Regions from separate parts of the Vibrio sp. TBV020 genome, predicted to be linked through region 1. Evidence: predicted binding sites of a transcription regulator. Region 1 holds the regulator's gene; each other region holds the start of a gene.
The links. The regulator CRP, encoded in region 1, controls carbon source genes, mostly activating them, when cyclic AMP is high. The targets are predictions, from matches to a motif close to TGTGANNNNNNTCACA.
Positions count from the first base shown of each region.

Region 2: malT (HTH-type transcriptional regulator MalT) is a predicted target of CRP. The motif match lies at 2,449-2,464, and genes of this name have one in related genera.
Region 3: deoD (purine-nucleoside phosphorylase) is a predicted target of CRP. The motif match lies at 1,775-1,790, and genes of this name have one in related genera.

Region 1 is NZ_JBEEAQ010000003.1:445,997-451,528, reverse strand. Features, by position in the region: gene AAFX28_RS10000 (hydrolase) at 1-752, shown strand, start outside; gene AAFX28_RS09995 (YheU family protein) at 793-1,005, shown strand; gene AAFX28_RS09990 (phosphoribulokinase) at 1,088-1,957, shown strand; gene crp (cAMP-activated global transcriptional regulator CRP) at 2,199-2,831, shown strand; gene AAFX28_RS09980 (DUF1338 domain-containing protein) at 3,045-3,836, opposite strand; gene astD (succinylglutamate-semialdehyde dehydrogenase) at 4,042-5,499, opposite strand; gene astA (arginine N-succinyltransferase) at 5,525-5,532, opposite strand, start outside.
Region 2 is NZ_JBEEAQ010000001.1:1,028,314-1,033,845, reverse strand. Features, by position in the region: gene AAFX28_RS04375 (glycogen/starch/alpha-glucan phosphorylase) at 1-2,088, opposite strand, end outside; gene malT (HTH-type transcriptional regulator MalT) at 2,616-5,324, shown strand; gene AAFX28_RS04365 (hypothetical protein) at 5,488-5,532, shown strand, end outside.
Region 3 is NZ_JBEEAQ010000001.1:1,413,810-1,419,341, reverse strand. Features, by position in the region: gene AAFX28_RS06090 (MerR family transcriptional regulator) at 1-605, opposite strand, end outside; gene AAFX28_RS06085 (YbgA family protein) at 595-1,545, opposite strand; gene deoD (purine-nucleoside phosphorylase) at 1,893-2,603, shown strand; gene AAFX28_RS06075 (lactate dehydrogenase) at 2,664-4,133, shown strand; gene AAFX28_RS06070 (hypothetical protein) at 4,260-5,532, shown strand, end outside.

The DNA of each region.
Region 1 (5,532 bases):
CATATGCCAACGGTCTAATGAATGCTTTTGCCAAACAAGGTTGGCTATCGGTCATGATGCATTTTCGTGGTTGTAGTGGCAAACCAAATAAACTGGCTCGCGCTTATCATTCAGGTGAAGTCGAAGATGCGCGATTCTTCTTGGAATACCTCAATCAATTATTCCCTAACCAAACCAAAGTCGCGGTAGGTATCTCATTAGGTGGCAATATGTTGGCCAACTATTTAGCCAAATATAGTGAAGAGCCCTTACTTGATGCTGCCACCATTGTCTCTGCGCCACTCGATCTTTCTGCTTGTTCAGAACGAATCGAGCAAGGCTTTTCAAAACTCTACAAGAGCTATCTGCTCACCTCGCTAAAAAAGAGCGCACTGCAAAAACAACATCTGCTGAAAGGCGAGTTAGGCCTGAGCTATCACAGCATCAAACGAGTCACGAGATTGTATGAGTTTGATGATTTGATTACCGCTCCCCTGCACGGTTTCAAAGATGCAGAGGATTACTACCATAAATGCTCTGGGATTCATCGCTTAAAAGAGATCACTCTTCCAACCCAGATCATTCATGCTAAAGACGATCCTTTTATGACCGATGCGGTGATCCCCAAATATGTCTTGCCGGATAACATCGACTACCGCCTTTTCGAGCAAGGTGGACACGTCGGTTTTGTCACTGGTAGTGCAATAAAGCCCCGTTTTTGGTTAGAAGAAGCGTTGCCCGCCTACTATGAAAGTCTGGCAGTTTCGGCATAATACCCAGCGTCTACAACGAACATAAAATCTAGAGGTATTTATGATTGTTCCTTGGCAACAAATTGACCCGGACACACTGGATAACTTAATCAAAGAATTCGTCCTACGCGAAGGCACTGACTATGGTGCTATCGAGGTCTCGCTACAAAGTAAAATCGACCAAATCAAGAAGCAGCTTGAGTCCGGTGAAGCAGTCGTTGTTTTCTCTGAATTGCATGAAACGGTCGATATCCAACTCAAAAATAAATTTTAGAGAACCGCATACAGTGACGCCCCATTAAAGCGTGTTATAGTGGGCGTCGATTACAGGAACGTATTCTCAGACAAGGTTTGTCATGTCAGCAAAACACCCAATTATTGCCGTTACTGGTTCTTCCGGTGCCGGAACTACCACTACCTCTGAAGCTTTCCGCAAGATGTTCAACATGATGAACGTCAAACCTGCATGGGTTGAGGGCGATAGTTTTCACCGCTTCACCCGTCCAGAAATGGATGTAGAGATCCGTAAAGCTCGAGAACAAGGCCGCCACATTAGCTATTTTGGTCCACAGGCGAATGACTTTGGTGGGTTAGCTGAGTTCTTCCGTAAATATGGACAAGAAGGTATAGGCCAAGTTCGTCGCTATCTACACACCTTTGACGAAGCCGTCCCTTACAATCAAATGCCAGGTACATTTACTCCTTGGCAAGACTTACCAGAAAACTCAGATGTACTATTCTACGAAGGTCTTCATGGTGGCGTAGTCGATGGTGATGTCAACGTAGCTCAACATGTCGATTTTCTGATTGGCATGGTACCCATCGTAAACCTTGAATGGATTCAAAAGTTCGTACGCGATACCCGTGATAGAGGCCATTCTCGTGAAGCGGTAATGGACTCCATTGTTCGCTCAATGGATGATTACCTAAACTACATCACACCGCAGTTTTCTCGTACTCATATTAACTTTCAGCGCGTACCAACCGTCGATACTTCTAACCCACTTAATGCGAAAGGAATCCCTAGCTTAGATGAGAGCTTTGTCGTGATCCGCTTGCGTGGTATCAAGAATGTCGATTTCCCATATTTACTCGCAATGATTGATGGTTCGTTTATGTCCCGTCATAACACCATTGTTGTCCCTGGTGGCAAGATGAGTTTTGCGATGGAATTAATCGTACGCCCTATTCTTCAACAACTCATCGAAACCGGGAAAATTGGCTAATACTCATGGCTAGAACGCGATTACTTTTCATACCGTGATCATGTGCACAGTTTTGCGTAGTAAATACACCGCTTGACCCGATTAAAATCAAGAAATCGTTTTCGAAAAAGGATACTATTTCTTACCGAAACACAAGATAGCTTGCAGCATTTGTAAAGTGCTCTTATCCTAGTAAGCCTATTTAAGGCTTTGCTAAAACATGGAAAGCGACAAGCGTACCCTGCAGAGGAAGTGAGATATTATGGTTCTAGGTAAACCTCAAACCGACCCAACATTAGAGTGGTTCCTTTCACACTGTCATATTCATAAGTACCCATCAAAAAGCACGCTAATTCACGCGGGCGAAAAAGCTGAGACGTTGTACTACATCGTTAAAGGCTCTGTTGCGGTTCTTATCAAGGACGAAGAAGGTAAGGAAATGATCCTTTCTTACCTAAACCAAGGTGATTTCATCGGTGAGCTTGGTCTATTCGAAGAAGATCAAGAGCGTACTGCTTGGGTTCGTGCTAAATCTCCTTGTGAAGTAGCGGAAATCTCTTTCAAGAAATTCCGTCAGCTAATCCAAGTTAACCCAGACATCCTAATGCGCCTTTCTGCGCAAATGGCAAGCCGCCTACAAGTGACTAGCCAAAAAGTGGGTGACCTAGCATTCCTAGACGTTACTGGCCGTATCGCTCAAACGCTACTAAACCTAGCGAAGCAACCTGATGCGATGACTCACCCAGACGGCATGCAAATCAAGATCACTCGTCAAGAGATCGGTCAGATTGTTGGCTGTTCACGTGAGACAGTAGGTCGTATCCTGAAGATGCTAGAAGAGCAGAACCTAATTTCTGCACACGGTAAAACTATCGTGGTATACGGTACTCGTTAATCCCAATTAACGTTTAAAAAATTTAAAAGCCACCAATGGAGACATTGGTGGCTTTTTTGTTTATTTGCGTCATCCCCGAGAAGGAGGGACGACTGAGTTGGGGATCTCTGCAAGCAAGAAAGCCAACCGATGAAGATTCCCTACTCCCTCCTGCGTCGGTCTATGGAATGACGTCTATCTCCCTAGGGGCAAAGCCGTTTTCACTTCTGCTTTTTATCCGTTGGTACTTTCAAAAATCTTATCTGCAGATGCTGCTACAAATCCTGGGTACAACTCACCATTCGCCATTGGGTAGCGCTTAGCAAATTCATAAAAACCACCAGGAATGATTTCCGTTCCTTCAGCAAATGACACTGCGACTTTGTCAGCCATAGTAGAAGATTGCTCTAGCAATACATCTGGAGAGCCTTTCACTTCACCGCCCGATTCATTGATAGTGAAACCAGCTTGGCGAAGATGATCATTAACACCTTTCACTTCATCAAAGGCGTTCAATTGATTCACACTCACAGTAAAGTGGTTCGCACCGTAACCATGTGCTGCGAGCCAAGAAGCGTATTCACTCTCTTTCGCTAGCGTTTGGAAATCTTGATAACTCAACTCCCATAAACGGCCACCCCACAGGAAGTCAGCACCTTTTAGATCATGGGTGTCCAATTGCTCTACAAGCTTGGCAACGATCGCCTGAAGCTCGTCAGAACACTCATTCACTTTAAGCTCACTGATAAACACTTTAGGTTGTTTAGGATCAGGATGTTCAAAATGCTTAGCCACCAGCTTCTTGCTTTCAAACTCATAATCACCACATGGTTTATAGCCAGCATCCAAGAAAGGCTGAGCCAGTGTTGCAATACCTAATGGCTCAATATTAAAGGTTCGCAGAGCAATATGGTCATTGATGAGAGCCTCATCTTCTTGTAGAAGTTGATGCACTTTTTCAGCAGAAGGACACAAGCGTTGAATATAGTCCGTCCATAACTGTTGGAATAAAACATCTGGCGTCATAACGCCTCCTTGTATGGGGTTGTTTACGTTATAGAGTTAGGTCGTTGTTATCGTTATTCGTTTAATTTTTGGTATAAAAGAGGCTACCAAACCGACTTGTCCAGATAATCAGTTTGATAGCCTTCAACCTGTGACGTTAAAACCTCCCTGCTCAGGGAGGAAGAAGGGAATTCCCTTAATTTAGGTTCTTACTGACCTAATATTTTTATAGCTCTACCCCTGGGCTCAAGGTCGCAGGAAGAATCGTTTCTCCGCCTTCCATCGATGCCATTGGGTAAGCACAGTAGTCTGCTGCATAGTAAGCACTTGGTCGTAAGTTGCCCGACGCACCAGGACCACCAAATGGTGCATCACCACTTGCGCCCGTTAGCTGACGGTTACGGTTCACGATACCCGCTCGGATATGGTCAACAAAATATTCCCACTCGCCATCGTCAGTAGAAACTAGACCAGCGGATAAGCCAAAACGTGTATCGTTTGCTAGCTCGACTGCTTTTTCTAAACCTTGGTAACGAACGACTTGCAGCAATGGACCGAAGTACTCTTCATCAGGCAATTCAGCAATCGCTGTCACATCGATAATGCCAGGCGTCACAAATGCTGCTTCACCTGCCTGTGCTTCAATCAAACTCTGACCACCCAGTTTTTGCAGATTGGATTGTGCTGCAAGGATAAAGTCAGCCGCAGCTTTAGAGATCTGCGGTCCCATGAATGGCGCAGGTTCAGCGAATGGCTGATCAACACGAATCTTGTTCGTCGCTTCTACTAGCTTGCTTACTAGTAGGTCACCTTTCTCACCGACTGGAACATACAGACGACGAGCACAAGTACAACGTTGACCGGCACTGATAAATGCCGATTGGATAATGGTGTAGACCGTTGCATCGACTTCACCGTAGTTTTCAGAGATAACCATTGGGTTATTACCACCCATCTCTAGTGCCAACATTTTACCCGGTTGGCCTGCAAACTGTTTGTGAAGGATATGACCTGTATTCGCACTACCTGTGAATAGCACACCATCAAGCCCCTTAGAATCAGCCAGTGCGATACCTGTTTCTTTCGCACCTTGTACAAGGTTGATTACCCCTTTAGGTAGACCAACCTGATCCCACAGCTTCATCGCGAACTCACCCGTTAACGGGGTTTGCTCTGATGGTTTGAATACTACGGTATTACCAGCAAGAAGCGCCGGAACAATGTGACCATTTGGCAAGTGACCAGGGAAGTTATATGGACCAAATACTGCCATTACACCCAGAGGTCGGTGGCGAAGTACAATCTGGTTACCTGCAGCTTCTCTCTGCGCTTCACCAGTACGGTCATGGTAAGCACGGATAGAAATCGCAATTTTGCCAGCCATAGCGGCCGCTTCAGTGCGCGTTTCCCAAATCGGCTTACCAGTTTCTTTAGCGATGATTTCAGCAATTTGCTCGCTGTTCTCTTTCACTTTCTCAGCAAAAGCTAGAACAATCGCTTCGCGTTCAGCAAAGCTCATTTTCTTCCAGCCAACAAATGCGCTACGCGCTGCTGATACGGCCTGTTCAACTTGATCTGGCGTCGCACTTTCACCCTGCCAGATGACTTCATTGTTGTATGGGCTTTGTGAGTTCATTGCCTCACCTTGACCTTTCACCCATTCACCAGCAATCCAATGTGTCATAACTTGTTCCTTCATAATATCAAGCTTACTGAG
Region 2 (5,532 bases), on a different contig from region 1:
ACCGAAGATGTAGATGTTTTCATCGCCTACTTCTTCACGGATCTCCACGTTTGCACCATCCATCGTACCGATAGTTAGCGCACCGTTTAGCGCCATCTTCATGTTACCTGTACCAGACGCTTCTTTACCTGCTAGCGAGATTTGCTGAGAAACATCTGCTGCTGGAATGATGATTTCTGCCATACTTACACGGTAGTCAGGGATGAAGACCACTTTCAGCTTGTTGCCAATGCGAGGATCGTTGTTGATCTTCTCTGCAACCTTATTCACCGCGAAGATGATCTCTTTCGCTAGGTGGTAACCCGGCGCTGCCTTCGCTGCAAAGAAACATACACGTGGCGTACATTCGAAATCAGGTTCGTTAATGATGCGGTGGTATAGAGACAGAATGTGTAGCAAGTCTAGGTGCTGACGCTTGTATTCATGTAGACGTTTAATTTGAACGTCAAAGATAGCGTTAGTATCTAGCTCGATACCCATGTTCTCTTGAACCCAATCAGCAAGGCGCTGTTTGTTTTGCTTCTTAACTGCCATGAATTCTTTTTGGAATTCTGCATCTGTTGCAAACTGAGCAATACCTTCAAGCTGTTCTAGTTTCGCAGGCCACTCATTACCGATCTTGTCAGTAATTAGATTTGATAGACCAGGGTTACAGAACTTCAACCAACGACGCGGCGTAATACCGTTTGTAACGTTGGTCAGTTTCCCTGGGAAGATTTCGTTGAACTCTGGGAACAGGTCTTTCTTAACAAGCTGTGAGTGAAGCGCCGCTACACCGTTTACTTTGTAAGAGCCAATCACACATAGGTTAGCCATGCGAACCATGCGGTTGAAACCCTCTTGGATGATAGAAAGCTTCGCTTGCTTCTCACCGTCACCTGGCCACATTTTACGAACGTCTTGTAAGAAGTGGTGGTTGATTTCAAAGATAATTTCCATGTGACGAGGCAGTAGGCGCTGGATTAGCGACTCAGGCCAAGTTTCAAGAGCTTCTGGAAGTAGCGTGTGGTTAGTGTACGCGAACGTATTTGCGCTGATTTCCCATGCTTTATCCCAAGACAGACCTTTCTCATCAAGTAGGATGCGCATCAGTTCAGGAATCGCAATCGTTGGGTGCGTATCGTTTAACTGAATAGTTTCTTGCTTAGGTAGATCAGCAAGTGAATAACCTGCCGCTTCATGGCGACGTAAAATATCACGCACAGATGCTGCAGCATGGAAGTACTGCTGCATTAAGCGCAGAGTCTTGCCTTTCTCGTGGTTGTCATTAGGGTAAAGTACTTTTGTGATGTTACCAGCATCGATCAGGCCGTGCTGTGCTTCGAAGTAGTCACCGTTGTTAAAGCTTGCTAATGAGAACGGGGCAATCGCCTGACATTCCCAAAGACGTAGTGGGTAAACCGTGTCTGATTCATAGCCAACGATAGGTAGATCCCAAGGCATCGCTTTCACTTCCATACCTGGAACCCAAGTACGTACTTCACGACCGTCAACGTATTCAACGTTTACATGACCGTAGAAGCCGATGTTTTGTGCTAATTCTGGGCGGGCAACTTCCCATGGGTAACCCTCAACACCACGCCATGCATCTGGCGCTTCTTTTTGGCGGCCATCTTGGAAAGATTGCTTAAATAGGCCGTACTCGTAGTGCAGACCGTAACCTACTGTTGGGAACTCTTGTGCCGCACATGAATCCATGAAACATGCTGCTAGACGACCAAGACCACCGTTACCCAATGATGGGTCGCGCTCTTCTTCAAGTAGGTCAGTTAGGTTGTGGCCTAGTTCTTCCATCGCCTCTGTGATCTGCTCATACAGACCCATGCTGATAAGGTTGTTACCTGTTAGGCGACCGATTAGGAATTCTAGAGATAGGTAGTTAACGCTTTTTGCGCTTTGAATTTTAGGGTCTTGCTCAGTTTTAAGTAGGTCTAGTGTAGTGAGCTCAGCGAGTGCTCGACCCATTGCTAAATACCAATCACGCGGCGTAGCAGTTGCTTCGGTCTTCGCGTAAGTGGTCGATAAATGTTGTTTTACACTTTCTTGGAATGCGGCTTTATCAAATTTTTTCTGTTGCGTAGGTTTCATTAGAGAAATCTCACTTATTGGTTCTAATCCATCTGAGACATATCGTGCATGGATATAATCTGCGAAACATCCTCCCACCTAGACGGCGTATTAGGAGGAGGACACAGGGCGTAGAGGGCGTACTACCCGCAACTCAGTGATCTAACTCTCATTAAATTTTCAACACAGCTGAGCCCGGGTGATTGAGATCACACCGCCAACGAATTTACCCTACATCTGATGTATTAAAGTTCCGTGTCTTACAAAATACTCAATTGATGAATATGCACGCTCGATCACATTAAGAATTACTATTTGATGCAAATTTCATGTTTTTTGGTGCAAACAGGCATTCACACCCCATTCAAACCAAGATCTAAAAGTGACGGAAATCACACTTTAAGGGCGTAGTTCCGTACAAACTGTGAATCACACAAAAATCCGACCTTTGGCTGATAACTGCCCTCACTTTTCTCAAGTAACATCTTTCTCAGACCGCTACTAGAGTCACTAGTGGCACACTTTGGTGGAACAAAGGGAATAGAGAGATGTGGATTCCTTCTAAATTGACACGTCCGGGGCGCTTACATAACGCAATCGTACGCCCTCGAGTTTTAGATCTGTTACAACAAGCACCGTTCTATAAATTGGTATTGTTTCGCTCACCAGCGGGCTATGGCAAAACCACCATGGCTGCGCAGTGGCTATCAGACAAATCTCACGTTGGTTGGTACAGCATTGATGACAGTGATAACGATTCGTTTCGTTTTATGAACTACCTGCTTCAAGCACTAAACAAAGCGACTGATGGCAGCTGTCCCAACTCGCAAAAATTGGCAGAAAAGCGTCAATTTTCATCCCTCCATTCCTTATTTGGGGAGGTCTTCACCGAGATCTCTAGTTTTCACCAAGAATGCTACTTGGTGCTCGATGACTACCATCTAATTAACGATGACGATATTCATGAAGCAATGCGCTTTTTCCTAAAGCACATGCCCGACAACCTGACTTTAGTCGTTACTAGCCGAGCAGCGCCGCCTTTAGGTACAGCTAACCTGCGTGTACGTGATTTGATGATCGAAATTGGTGATGAGCTTCTGGCATTTGATACTGAAGAAACCACACGATTTTTTAATCAACGCGTGGCCGATGGTATTGATGACACCACAGCAACCAACTTACGCAACTATGTCGAAGGTTGGCCTTCAGCGCTTCAATTGATCGCGCTGCAAGCCCAGCATCAACATAAAACGCTTGCTCAATCCGCCGAGTCTTTTTCTGAATTCAACCACGCACATCTCTGGGACTACTTAGTCGAGGAAGTCTTTGATTTACTTGACAAAGAAACACGTCAATTCTTGCTGCAATGTTCGGTACTTGATCACTTCAACGATTATTTGGTATCAGAACTGACCGAGCGTGAAGACGCACTAAGCATGATCGAATCATTGAATCGCTTCGGCCTGTTTATTCACCCACTTGAAGGTGAACAAAACTGGTATCGCTTCCACAATCTATTTGCCGAGTTTCTAGCCCACGAACGCAGCGCGCGTATTCCACAGCAAGAAAAGAAACTCCACCAAACTGCGGCGAAAGCGTGGTTAAAACTTTCTTCTCCGCACCAAGCTCTGCACCACGCGCAAGAAGCGAATGATCGCCAACTCACGGCCGATATCTTGAGCCAATTTGGTTGGAAAATGTTTAATGGTGGTGAACTTCAATCCCTTGAAACCGCCATCAACTCACTTGCACCAGAACAGCTCTACAGTGAACCAAAACTTTGCATGCTTCAGGCGTGGTTAGCTCAGAGCCAACACAGATATAACGACGTCGGTGATCTGTTGTCAAAAGCAGATGAACAGATGGCTCAGTTCAGTGTTGTGCTAAGCACCAAAGAACAAGGTGAATTCAATGCACTGCGTGCTCAGGTTGCCATCAACCAGAATGAACCTGAAAAAGCTCTAGAACTCGCGGAGCTCGCGCTAAGTCAGTTAGATAGCACCGTTTACCGCAGTCGTATCGTTGCCACTTCAGTTGTCGGTGAAGTGAATCATGTACTTGGCCATTTAAGTCGTGCTCTGCCAATGATGCAGCAAACTGAAAAGCTTGCTCGTCAGTATCAAGTTTACCATCAAGCTCTATGGGCAATGTTGCAGCAAAGCGAAATCTTGATTGCTCAAGGTTATGTACAAGCTGCTTTTGAAATTCAAGACAATGCATTCAAACTGATCGAAGAACATCAGCTGCAGCAAGTTCCTCTGCATGAGTTCTTACTTCGAATTCGTGCACAAATCTTATGGTGTTGGAATCGATTAGATGAAGCGGAAGAGTGCGCATACAAGGGGCTAGATATACTGGGTAATCACAGTCCAAGTAAGCATTTACACAGCTACTCAATGTTAGCGCGAATTGCCATTGGTAGAGGAGAAATCGATAAAGCGGGTAAGTTCATCGAGCAAATCACTCACCTACTTAAACAGTCGACTTATCACGTAGATTGGACGGCGAACGCCTCGCTTTCACTTATCTTGTATTGGCAAGCACGTGATGACCTTGATTCTATCGAACAATGGCTAGAAACCACTGTGCGTCCAGAGCAAGCTTGCAACCACTTTACTCAGCTGCAATGGCGTAACATTGCTCGTGCTCAAATCGCCTTAGCAAAATACACTGATGCCAATGAAACTCTGACGTTTTTGCAGCAGCAGGCCGAAGAGAATGAACTCGTGACTGACAGAAACCGTAACCTGATTGTTGAAGCAGTTCTAGCAACGTCACAGCAAGATGACGCGTCAGCTCGTGATCTTCTCAAACAGGCACTTTCTTTAACCAATCAAACCGGGATTATTGGTAACTTCCTGGTTGATGGCAGCAAGGTAGGGCATATCTTAGAGTCTTTAAGTAAGAACAATGAGTTGAACGATTTAGAACGCCATCGAACTCAGCAACTACTTAAAGATATTTCAACCACTCAGCGCAGCAGCTCAGTCCATTTTGACGAAGAGTTCATAGAGAAGTTGGTAAATCACCCGAACATACCCGAATTGGTTCGTACAAGCCCGCTAACACAACGTGAGTGGCAAGTACTTGGGTTAATCTACTCAGGCTTCAGTAATGAGCAAATCGCTCAAGAACTCGATGTCGCGGGCACAACAATTAAGACCCACATCCGAAATCTCTACCAAAAGCTCAATATCGCCAACCGAAAAGAGGCGGTAAAAACTGCAGAGAATCTACTGCAGTTGATGGGGTACTAACTTCTTTGTCACACCAATTAGCCACTGCCTTCTGCAGTGGCTAATCTTATTTTTTCCTATCCAGTACCTTTTGTGAGTTTGACGAACTCGAGATTATGGTCTTTCCTTATTGAGCATTTACTAGGCTAAACGCGCAATACCAATCAAGGAATGAGGCTTAAATATGAAACTAATAACGTCAGTGACTTTTCTTTCCGTAGCAATTCTA
Region 3 (5,532 bases), on a different contig from region 1:
TGGCGGCCCTGTTCGGATAGCTTCAACGCCCACAGCCTTGAAGAAACGTTACTGCTAGAATCACAACTCACTATTAAGCATTTACCCGAACGAGCAGCTTTATTTTCTGATTCAATGATTGCAGTTAGCCTCGATACGATAATCGAATCGAGCAGCCCGACTTGTAAAACTCTTAGAGCATATCGAACTACACTCAATGCACTGTAAGCTGGCTGAATAAACTGCTTTTCAACTATTTCAAGCGGATACTCTTTGAATACAGTACTCACAATCGACTCTGCTTTACCTTTATTTAAATCAGATAGAGCACTTAGTAGTTTCTCAAGCTCTTCTAATTGCTGCGTCTCTGATTCAATCGGTTCACCTAGCTCACCGTTTTCTTCAAGAAGTTTCTTCACTTTGCCAATCGGCACTCCTTTACTCAGCCAGCTTTGAATATTGCCGATCAGCGCAATATGCTCATCAGTGTAAAGTCGATGCCCTTTATCTGTTCTTTCTGGTTGGACGAGGTTGTATCGTCTTTGCCAAGCCCTGAGTGTCACCGGCTTTACACCTGTAATTTCTGCCACTTCGCGAATCGCGTATAACTTTTTCTCACAATCCATATCGTAAACGTAGCTCCTGTGGATAAGGTTCTAAAAATGCTTGCTGCTCCAAATAAGGTTCTGGATGAGCAGCCAAATAATGTTTAATAAGCGTAAGAGGTGCAAGCAGAGGTAGTAGGCCCACTCGATAATCATCAATCACCTGACGCAGCTCTTGTTTAGCAGGGCTATCTAAATCTCGTTTGAAATACCCTTGAAGGTGCATTAACACGTTGGAATTGTTTTTACGACTCGCACGGTGCGCCACTGCTTGCATTAGGCCCACTCGGTACAAATGAAAGAACTCGTCAATGTCATAGTCAGCGATATTCGCCACTAGCTTACCCAACTCTTTATACGACTCCGGGTGATGCGCCATCAAAGTCAGTTTATAGCGAGAATGGAAAGCGACGATTTTTCCGCGAGTTGGCTCAGCACCCATAGAGTTATAGAAATCATCAAGCGTATAAACGCGAGTAATGAAGTTCTCTTTAAGTACAGGGTCATTCAATCGACCATCTTCTTCAACAGGCAGCCATGGCATCGCCTCCATGAGTTCTTTAGTGTACAAACCCACACCATCATTTTCTGCGCCGTGCTTTTTGTACACCTTTACACGTTCCATCCCACACGTTGGAGATTTTGCGCACACAATATACCCACGAAGTTGCTCTTTCTCTAGATCAGAGACTTTCTGCTTCGAATAACGAACCATTTGCTCGGTGTGGTCCTTGGTTTGATCTTTAGTCTCGACGAGTGCGATACGCTCTTCGTCAGAAATCAGACGTATAGTCGGACGAGGAACCGTCATCCCAGAGCCAACCTCGGGACATACTGGAACAAATTCCAAGTAAGGAGCTAACTCTTTAGTAACGAACTTGCTTATTTTATGCCCAGAGTCAAAACGCACGTTCTCACCCAATACACAGGAGCTAATGCCGATCTTAATTTGATTTTCCATAACTGATTCCTCGCTCAACTAAAGCTGTACAATCTGACTTCTTGTATAAGTTTTAGCATAACAATTAAAAACTGTACAATTTTTTAATTTGTACAACACAAAGAAAGTTACGAATTAACAGAGGTTTTGGTTCACTTCAAAAAGCAAACGTTTATGCAAATCGATTGCCATTTTACTTTCAACAGATTTAGTTATTAACTAACAACAATTGCTTTTATTGCTGCTCTTTTGTGACATACTTCTCATGGACCACCGATATATAAGGCTAGTATTGCCTCAACAGATTTTTGAGAGTCAACATATTTAGTAATCAGAAATGATTGGCTAGTAAAACCGGAGTAATAACTATGGCAACCCCACACATTAATGCACAACCAGGTGATTTCGCTGAAACAGTTCTAATGCCAGGTGACCCACTACGTGCTAAGTACATCGCAGAAACTTTTCTTGATGATGTAAAGCAAGTATGTGACGTACGCAACATGTTCGGCTACACAGGTACTTACAAAGGTAAGAAAGTGTCTGTAATGGGCCACGGTATGGGTATTCCTTCATGCTGTATCTACGTGCACGAACTAATCGCTGAGTACGGTGTAAAGAACGTAATTCGTGTAGGTAGCTGTGGTGCTGTACGTGACGACGTTAAACTGATGGACGTTGTTATCGGTATGGGTGCTTCAACAGACTCTAAAGTTAACCGTATCCGCTTTAATGACCACGACTTCGCAGCAATCGCTGACTTTGGCCTACTAGAAGAAGCCGTTAATCAAGCTCGCGCTCAAGAAGTTCCAGTAAAAGTAGGTAATGTATTCTCAGCAGACCTATTCTACACACCTGAAGCAGACATCTTCGAGAAGATGGAAAAGCTAGGCATTCTAGGTGTTGATATGGAAGCTGCAGGTATCTACGGCGTAGCAGCAGACCTAGGTGCTAAAGCACTAACAATTCTAACAGTATCTGACCACATCATCCGTGGTGAGAAACTAAGTTCTGAAGAGCGTCAGAAGTCATTCAACGACATGATGAAAGTTGCTCTAGAAACAGCAATCAACATCTAATTTGATTCAATTTGCCACCAAGTCTGACTTGGTGGCCAGAATAATCCCGAGGGGGAGATAGTGACAACTGGCAAACTGCCACAGGAAGCAGACGGTTTACAGCTCAACTTTTGTAAAACATTGGCGTGTGACAACTTTGGATTGAGTGACGCACATCGTTACGTTGTGCAGCATGCGAACCCTAAACGACCTGCGATGGTATGTCGGGAGTGCGGTGCTTTCCCCCCCTTACTTAACAATCAGGAAGTTCTTAATGAGCTTCACCGATTAAGACACCTCCATAGTGACGGTTTGCCTGCATGTCGAAATGATGACTGCACAAACTTTGGTCTATCCGTTCACACTCATAAACACCTTTACCATGCCTTCGGCTACAGCGGCGATCGCCAACGTTATCGTTGTAAATGCTGCCAATCTACTTTCGTCGATAAATGGTCAGGTGCCAACAAGAAGCTCCACTTTCAAGAAAATCTCCTTGGTTTGCTTTTTATGGGCTATTCCGTTCGCGAAATTTGCCGAAAGCTAGAAATCAATCCAAAGACGTTTTACGACCATGTTGATCATATCGCGAGTCGATGTCGAAGAAAGCTTGCGATGTTTGATGCTCGCTGGGTTAACCATGCTGCAAGCTATGAATTAGCCTCTCACTATGTATCGCTTCAACCAAAGAGCAATAACGGTGTTCTTTGGATAGCCACAGGAGAAGCACATAGCGGCTACATCCTTTGTCAGCACGTCAATTACTCATCCAGTGAAGAGCCTGTGGGTGAAGTGGATCATGACCCATATAAGTATCCTGCTAGATTTGTTTCTAGAGAGCATTCCTCTGAAGCTAATATGCCAGCACCACCGCCGTCTCCGGTATTGCGCGAACGTATCGATCAACAATATCAAACAATTCTTGCACGAGGGAACGTTGAAGACCCTATGGGCAACTTAACTGTCTTCAACTATCCGACCAAGGGTGCGCTTATTCGTCCGCCCTATACTTCGTATGCACACTTCTTACATGTACTCGATTTGTGCCAAGAAGAACGCCGAGTGTCCATCTACCTTCCTCAAGATCCCGTGTTACGTTCAGCCGCACTCAGTATCTGCTTGCCTAGAATTCAGCGTCAAAATATCGACCTAATGTACGTTGAAGAGGACCAAGGCTGGAACCCAGAATACAGTATCAACAAAATCGACATCGTCCATATGGGGTGGTGGCGAGATCGCTGGGCCATTACTTCCGGCCTAAATGCATCCAAAGGGATCTGTTATTTAGCAGGAGACCACAACCAGCCTGAGCATTGGTTACGCAGCGCTTCCATTCGTCGTACTGAATTTTACCAAAACCGTTTTCAAACTTTGTTCGAAAGCTTTATCAATGAGCCAAGGCGTAAACTTCGCCCTGGTGGTCTATTACCAATGCTTGATATCTTTAGAGCTTGGCACAATTTGTGCTATCAAGATAAGAACGGCAAGACAGCCGCACAAGCCTTGGAGTTGACTCAATCACCTTTAACGTTGCGCGAGCTGCTGTCATAACAGTAAGTAATGTGACGGATACCTTTAAACAGTTGCCGTTTTATTACTTTTTATAGTGTTCATCTGCAGTCTATTCATATAATGCCATAATGTAAGATGAACTCTAAGCGGTAAAGGATTGATTCATTGGATAAAAGCCAGCGACTTTTAGAAGTCGAAATTGAACAGCTTAAGGATAAGATAGAATCTGAGCCCGAGAAGGTGTGGGCAATAGCTGAACAGTGCGCCGCGCGCTCTGTGCAAATCCTCTACCCTGAAGGCGAGATTCAATCTCTAGTCATCATGTCACGTTGTGCATGGTGCAGTATGGATTACCGCAAAGGCTTAAAATACATCAAAGAGGCGCAAACAAAACTTAGTGCCCTTGATACAGACGATCTACTTCCTGAAATCCTTCACATCCATGCCCTACATTACTGGGGACAAGCAAAGTATTACTCTGCGCAGCAATATTGGATAAATGCCCTCGAGCAATCTGCTCTCGTTGATGAAGTTGAAATCCAGCTTGAAGCCTTAATCGGGCTCGGTAACGTGTGGAGGATCACTCACGAATACCAGTTAGCGAAATCAACTCATGAACTTGCAGTTAAAGTTGCCAACAACGCTCGAATACAGTGGCTAGAGGGTAAAGCTCGTATCCTGCTCGCTTGGGATCATTATCTTCTGAACAACTATGTCGAGATGCTCTCAGTGTTAGATGGAGCAACCGAAGCGCTTAAACATCACAGCGACAATACTTGGCAAGCCGAAGTATGGGATTTTCGTGGCTTAGCGCTACTTGGCCTAGAGCGCATAGAAGATGCGGAAGAAGCGACCAACAAAGCTCATGAGTTGGCAGTGCAGCATAACTTGGTGTGGATGAAGACACACTCATTTATTAGCCGCGCCCGAGTAGAGTTACTTAGAAAGCGCCCTGATGCGGCCGCTGAACTTCTCGTGCAAGCTGAACAATCTGCAGTCGCGTTTGATAACGGTGAATTGCTTTCACAAATCTGCTTTCAGCAATCACGAGTTGCTGAGGAATCTGGCAATTTTAAACTCGCACTTGAAGCTTTCCAAAAGTATCGCAAGCACTCTACATCAATGCTTCGTGAACAAACTGCTCGCGTCAGTAACGATAAAGCCAGAGCTTCCAAAAGACAGTTAGAACAACGAGCGAGAAAACTCATTAACCGTATTCGCGGTCAGCACGAGTTTGATCCAGAGAAACAGATGAGTCAAATGGTGTCAGAGACCTATTGGTGGGAACAACTGATCCTATTTAAGACTGAACTCAAACGCTCTAATCATGCCGTCATTATTATTCAGCACCCAGAATCTAAGTACTTGGATGTTTGTGCAGAGCTCACCCACTCTATTTGTAATAAAAAGGATATGCTGTCACGCATCAGCAGCGATC